Regions from separate parts of the Microbacterium arborescens genome, predicted to be linked through region 2. Evidence: predicted binding sites of a transcription regulator. Region 2 holds the regulator's gene; the other holds the start of a gene.

Region 1 (3,404 bases), 1.5 Mb from region 2:
GGAGGCCCCGTCGAGTGCCACGCGGCCGGGAAGCACGGGATTAGCCATGCTCCTCGAGCTGACCGAGGCGCAGGTAGCGACCCACCCGTGTCAGAAGGGCGGTGGCTCGTGCCTGCTCGCCTCGGGTGGTGGCGCGGCGCCAGTGTCGGGAACGAAACAGACCGACGGAACCGGAACATCTTCGCGGTAGACCCGGCCCAGGGGCGAGGTCCATTCCATGACCCCGCCGCCGATCTGTCTGACTTCCCACCGGGTGAATTGCTTCATCGAATGGTGTCGCTGACACAGGTGGGCAAGGTTGAAGATGTGCGTGTGCCCACCGAGGGCGTAGTCGATGGTGTGGTCGAGTTCGCACCGGATCGCGGCCCGGCGGCATCCGGGGAATCGGCAGTGTTGATCTCTTGCCTTGAGCAGTCTGCTCATCGCCGCGGGCGGCCGGTAGGTGTCGACCTCGACCGGGGTGCGGGTGATGGGGTCGATGAAGAGCCGGTTCCACATCCTGGCGCGGCCGGCGAGTCTGCGGGCGGTGTCGGCGTCGATGAGCGAGGCGCCCACCAGTTCGGCGGGGGCCTCGTCGGTGCCGGTCACCGTCTCGGACCTCAGCGTCACCTGGACCTGCGCCCGGATCGCACCCAGTGGCCCCGCGGCGTCGCTGCCGTACGTGGGATCGACGACCGGGGCGCCGCCCAGCAGCAGGTCGCCGAGGATGTCGGCGCGGAGCTGATCCATCGTGCGGACGTCGGGTGCAGAATCCTCCACCGGCGCCCCACCGGCGGCGGCGCGTGCGTCTTTGACGGACTGCGCCATGGAGGTGAGGCGGTCGTGGATGCCTGCGGCGATGACCGTCGGCAGGGTGGCGCTGAGTTCGGACATGCCGTCGGTGCCGTGGGTCACCCAGACGCCTCGCTTCGCCGCGGCGCTGCGGTGCCGCTCGGCGAAGGACTCGGACCCCATCCGGGCGGCGAGGTTGCGGAGCGGTTCGCGCACCCGGGAGGCGATGTCGCGCTCGCAGACGAGGATCGCCTGCCGTGCGTAGTCGTCGCGGATGTCGTCGGCGAGGCCGCATCCCATCCGGATGACGACGTCGACGTGCTCGCGCGTGATGCGCTGCCGCTCCCATGCCTCGAAGACGACGGGGTAGTCGTCGACGATGGTCAGCGCGTGGTCGATCTCGTTCTGCGCGCGGCGGTCGTGCGACCGCCTCACTCCGGCGATCTCGGCGGCGATCGAGCGCATCTCCATGTCGGACCCCATGCCACGCGGCCGCTCGCCCGAGCGCGCAGCGACGCGCAGAGCGCTGCGCCCCGCCTCGGCGAGCGCACGAGTCATCGCGATGTTCGCTGCGTGGAGCAGGTCGTCTGCCTCGGACACCCGATCGATGACGCCCGCGTACGGCACGCTCGACGAGCCGGCATCCGGTTCGTATGAGCTTTCGCCGTTCGATGTCATGTTCCCATTATTGCGAGGGAGTCAGACATTCTCCTCGAATATCCGTACGGCTGTGGAGAACTGTTTTGCGGCTCGGTTGTGGAGGAATGGACGGCCGCGGCGGAGCCCGCTCCTCTACACCGAGTCGGGATTCGGCAGGTTGGCAGTGACGACTCACGTGATAGTTGCGGTGGAAATCGCGAGCGCCACGGCGGGGACGATCAGCAGAAGGCTTGCAACGGCCCACGAGATCACCTCCGCAGCTCGCGCCCACCCTTCGCCGCGCTCTTTCGGCGGTGAGGCCGTGGCGATCTGTTCGCCCGCTGCGGCGGCGAGTATCAGCCCGAGGGGGAACACGACGCTGACGAACGGGCTGATGACAGCGAGCCGGTTCAACGGCAGCGTCGCAGGGCGCTTGCTTTCGTCCCGCAGGACACCGTCGTCGAGCCGGTTCGCTTTGCCCTCTGCGAGCTTGATTGCGATCGCCCGGAGAAGCCGGCTCTCGGCGGGGCCATCGTCGGAGCGCGGCCGCCGCCGGCCGGTGAGGTAGAACGCCATCCCGGCGTTGCTGCAGGTGACGACGGTGAATCGAAGAAGAGCGTCGGCCGCAGCGCCGATCGGGTTCGTCCCGTCGGCCGATTCGATACTCGCGATGACGATCGTCCCCGAGACGCCGACCATGGCGAGGATGACCACGTCAGTGTCGGTAGGGGCGACCGCGTTGAGCATGAGGAGCTGAGCGACCATGAGACCGATGACGCGCGCAATGTCACTGATCACCCCTCGCATAGATGGCGGCCCCGCGCGGCGCTTGAGCGCGGTGAGAGCTGCGCGCTGCTCTTCCGCGGCGATCTTTCGGCGCGTGCGTCGCACAGCCGGGTCGGTCGGGGGGAGGGGGACTGCCGCCGCGGCGTCTGCCGCGAATAGCGCCAGGAGAATTCCGAGAGCTATCGGGCCGAAGCCGCGCACCAGGTCGATGCCGGTCGGTGCGGGTTCGATCATGTATGGGATGGCGATGTAGATGCCCAAGCCGAGTGACGTGGGCACGAGCAGCGCGGCGATCAGTGGGAGGAGTTGCTGCCGTCCCCCCCCCCCGATGCAGTGGGCTGTTGAAGCGCCCCAGGGTCTCGGACGGCGAGTTGCAGAGTGGTGACGAACAGGCCGACTACACCGAACGCGGCGAGTGCGTCGCCGCCGTCGAACCGCGGCAGGACGAGCCGCGGCGCGTCTGGGTTGAGCTGGGTGAGGGCGAAGAGTGAGACGAGCGTGAGGACGGCGACTCCGCGCCCCAGCGTTGCGCCCAGAGTCCGCGCGTACTGCGAGAAGTCCTCGTCATGGGCTCGCAGCAAGTCGGCGAGATCGTCCGCGACCGATTCCTCTTCGGCAACCGGATCGGTGTCGGCGGGTGCGCTCAGCGAGGCATCACGAGGCGGCCGTCGGCTACGCAAGAGCATTGTCGCGAGGACTCTCATAAGGCGATTCTGCCGGTGGGCGCCTCGCCGCCGTGACGGTGCCGGGCATGTGACTTCGCCCGTCAGGTCGCGCCGATGTCACTCGCGTGGACGCGCGAAAGGCACGCAGGTAACCGTGATCGCTAGAGTGACGCCGCGGGGACACTCGGTCGCTTCGGCAGACGCGGCGGTGCCCGCTCGAGCCGGGCGGTGACCAATTGAACGTGATGCGACGGAGCGTGGCGCGAAGGCCGCGCCGCCTGTTCGTCGCGACCGTCGGGTGCGTCGTCCTCGTGCTCGCGATGGCCGCGTGTTCGCAGGGACGAGTCGACCCGCAGGAGTACGACCCGTACACGGTGGCGCAGCGTGCGGATGCCGCGGCGGCGGCCGAAGCAGCGCTTTCGCGAGCGGCCGGCGGGGTCGTGCTGACCACGGAGACCACGGATGTCTGCTCCCCGGGGCGAAGGAACTGGTGGGTCCAGGATCTCAGCGCGTGGACCTGCTCGCGTTCCTCTCGGTGGCTCG
Region 2 (3,404 bases):
CCGAGAAGCGTCAGAGCGGAAGAGCTCTCGCGCGGCGCGAACTCCTGGTAGGCCTCGTCGACGATCACGATGCCGTCGGTCGCGTCGTAGACAGCCTCGATGACGTCGAGACCGAGAGGTGTGCCGGTCGGGTTGTTCGGGGCGCAGAGGAAGACGACGTCGGGCCGCAGATCGGCGACCTGCGCTGCGGCGGAAGCGGCGTCGAGCGTGAAGTCGGGCGCACGCGTCCCCGCGACGTACTGCGCGCCGGTCGCGCGCGTCAGCAGCGGGTACATCGAGTAGGTGGGGCCGAAGCCCATCGCGGTGCGGCCCGGTCCGCCGAAGGCCTGGAGCAGGTGCTGCAGCACCTCGTTCGATCCGTTCGCAGCCCAGATCCGATCCGCCGTGAGACCGTGGCCCAGGTACTCGGCGAAGGACTCGCGCAGGTGGGTGAACTCTCGATCGGGATAGCGGTTGACATCTCGCAGGGCACGGGCGACGGCATCCAGGATGTCGTCGGCGACCTCTTCGGGAACCGGATGCGTGTTCTCGTTGACGTTCAGCGCGACCGGGAGCGGCGCCTGAGGGGCACCGTACGGGGTGAGGCCTCTCAGATCGTCTCTGAGGGGCAGATCATCCAGACTCGGGCTCATCCCACCCATGCTAGGCCGCAGCGCGTCGTCGAGTGACCGAACTCGGCGGACTCACCGCGCGCAGCAGCTCGTCAGCTGGCGCCCGTGTACTCGAGCGGGATGGCCAGCGTCTGGCCGGCCTCGAGCTGACCCGAGCCGAGCGCGTTGAGTCGGACGATCGCGTCGACGACGTCGCGGGGGTCGGCCGCGGGGGCGACCTCTTCGGCGATCGACCAGAGGGACTCCCCCGACATCACGGTGACGGTCGTGAACGAGCCCGCGGGCGCCCCTGCGTCGTTCGAGGCGAGCGCGCCACCGCCGGAGAGTGCGACCGCAGTGATGGCGACGACCGCCGGGAGGGCGGCGATCGTCGCAACGACGCGGCGTCCGCGGCGCGTCATACGCAGGCGGGTACGGGGGGCCGGTGCGAAGCGGGCATCGATCGTGGTCATGACATCTCCTCGGGAGCGGTAGGAAGATTCGCCCTCGCCTCTCGGCCGGGAGAGACGGGTGCGAACTTCGGTTCCGAACGTATCTTCGATATTGTGTGGTGTCAACCACCCACCGAAATCGGAGACCGATCGAAGAGACACGCGGAGCGTTCCGTGATGTCGCCGTCGTATCGGGCTACCTTTTCGACAGCGAGAGCCCACCACGAACCTCCGACATCGGGTCGGGGACGGGGCGTGACGACAGGAGACCGGCGGTATGAGCGAGAAGCCGCAGACGCGACGACGCAAGAATCTGAGCGACAAGCAGCTCGCGATCCTCGAGGTGATCCAGCACGCGATCGCCCGCAACGGCTATCCGCCGAGCATGCGCGAGATCGGCGACGCGGTCGGCCTCAAGTCGCTCTCGAGCGTCACCCACCAGCTGAACCAGCTCGAGCTCAGCGGCTACCTCCGCCGCGACCCCGGCAAGACCCGGGCGATGGAGGTCCTGATCGACCTCCCCGGCACGGCCGGTGAGAACCCGGCCGATGCGGCGCCCGCTCTCGGCGACGCCGCCCTGGTCCCTCTCGTGGGCCGGATCGCGGCCGGGGTCCCGATCACCGCCGACCAGCAGGTCGAGGAGATCTTCCCGCTGCCACGCCAGCTCGTCGGCAAGGGAGAGCTCTTCATGCTCAAGGTCGTCGGCGACTCGATGATCGATGCGGCCATCTGCGACGGCGACTGGGTCGTCGTGCGCGCACAGGCGACAGCCGACAACGGAGAGATCGTCGCCGCGATGCTCGACGGCGAGGCGACCGTGAAGACACTCCGTCAGCGCGACGGTCACACCTGGCTCCTCCCCCGCAACTCCGCCTTCGAGCCGATCCTCGGCGACGACGCGACGCTCCTCGGCAAGGTGGTCGCCGTCCTCCGCGCCGTCTGACCCGCGCGCCGCCGCGCACCTCCCGTCATCTCGCCGCGGGGTGCCGCGGCTCGCGTAGCGTGGCGGTATGTCGCAGCAACTGCCCTACGGTTCCTGGCCTTCTCCCCTGACCGCATCGTGGGCGAGCTCGTCGTCACTGCGCCTCGACGGCGCCGGCTTCGTCGGCGATGAGGTCTGGTGGGGCGAGTCGCTGCCCGACGAGGGCGGCCGCGTCGCCGTCGTGCGCCGCCGAGGCGACGGCGAGGTCGAGGTCGTCCTTCCCGCCCCCTGGAACGCCCGGTCACGCGTCCACGAGTACGGCGGAGGTGCGTGGGCGGTCTCCGATGACGGCGATCTGTTCTTCGTCGACAAGTCCGACCAGCGCATCCGTCGCCTCCGCCCCGGCGGCGAGCCCGAGGCGCTCACCCCCGACGAGAGCGGCACGCACTACGGCGGGCTTCGCTGGCAGCGCGGCGTCCTGCTCGCGGTGCGCGAACGCGAACGCTCAGAGGGCACTCCCGAACGCCACATCGTGCGCATCGACGGCGCTACGGGCGCCCACGCTTCGGGCGTGACCGAGCTCGCGGGCGGCAGCGACTTCGTCGCCCAGCCCGCCCTCTCACCCGATGGCTCGCACCTCGCCTGGGTGGCCTGGGACCACCCGGACATGCCCTGGGACCGCACCCGCATCCGCGTCGTCGACCTCCGCGCCCCGCACCGGGTCCGTGACGTCGCCGGTGGCAGCACGGCCGCGCTTCAGCCGGAATGGACCCCCGATGGCCAGCTCGTCGTCGTCGACGAGCCGACCGGGCGCTGGAACCTCTACCGCGTCGACCCCGACGCCGACGCGAACCCGGCCCCGATCTCCCCCGCCGACGCTGACACAGGCGGCGGGCTGTGGGTGCTGGGAACCCGCTGGTACGCGCCGCTCGATGACGGCCGCGTCGTCGCCGTCCGCACGCACGGATCGGATCAGCTCGTCGTCATCGACCGCGACGGTGGCGCCGTCCCGCTCCCGGTACCCGCCACAGCGCGGCTGCAGATCGAGGATGTCGCGGGCAGCAGCGCCCTCGTCAGCGGCACGATGCCGGGCGCGACGGGGCTGTGGATCGTCGATCTGGACAGCGGCGAGGCGACCGCGGTGCGCGGCGGCGCTCCCGATGTCGATGCGGCATGGATTCCGCACGCCCGTCAGCTGACGACCGAAGGCCCGCACGGCCCCGTGCACGCCTTCGCCTACCCGCCGACCAATCCCGACGTCGAAGCGCCGACCGATGAGCTGCCACCGTACCTCGTGTGGGTACACGGCGGTCCGACCTCGCATGTGGGCGGTACGGCGGACAGCAAGGTGGCCTACTTCACCAGTCGCGGCATCGGCGTGCTCGACGTCAACTACGGCGGCTCGACGGGCTACGGCCGCTCGTACCGCGAACGACTGAA

Evidence for each region. Region 2 encodes LexA, which represses DNA repair genes until DNA is damaged. Its sites were predicted from a motif close to TCGAACANNTGTTCGA; they were not measured.
Region 1: the regulator LexA is predicted to act here: its motif matches at 1,484-1,499, upstream of QUC20_RS13660 (HNH endonuclease signature motif containing protein).

What each region holds. Positions count from the first base shown of each region.
Region 1 covers NZ_CP128474.1:2,902,193-2,905,596, reverse strand. The annotation lists gene QUC20_RS13660 (HNH endonuclease signature motif containing protein) at 91-1,449, opposite strand; gene QUC20_RS13655 (hypothetical protein) at 1,603-2,475, opposite strand; gene QUC20_RS13650 (hypothetical protein) at 2,490-2,900, opposite strand; gene QUC20_RS13645 (hypothetical protein) at 3,119-3,404, shown strand, end outside.
Region 2 covers NZ_CP128474.1:1,074,723-1,078,126, reverse strand. The annotation lists gene QUC20_RS05045 (histidinol-phosphate transaminase) at 1-632, opposite strand, end outside; gene QUC20_RS05040 (LysM peptidoglycan-binding domain-containing protein) at 704-1,063, opposite strand; gene lexA (transcriptional repressor LexA) at 1,320-1,985, shown strand; gene QUC20_RS05030 (dipeptidyl-peptidase 5) at 2,053-3,404, shown strand, end outside.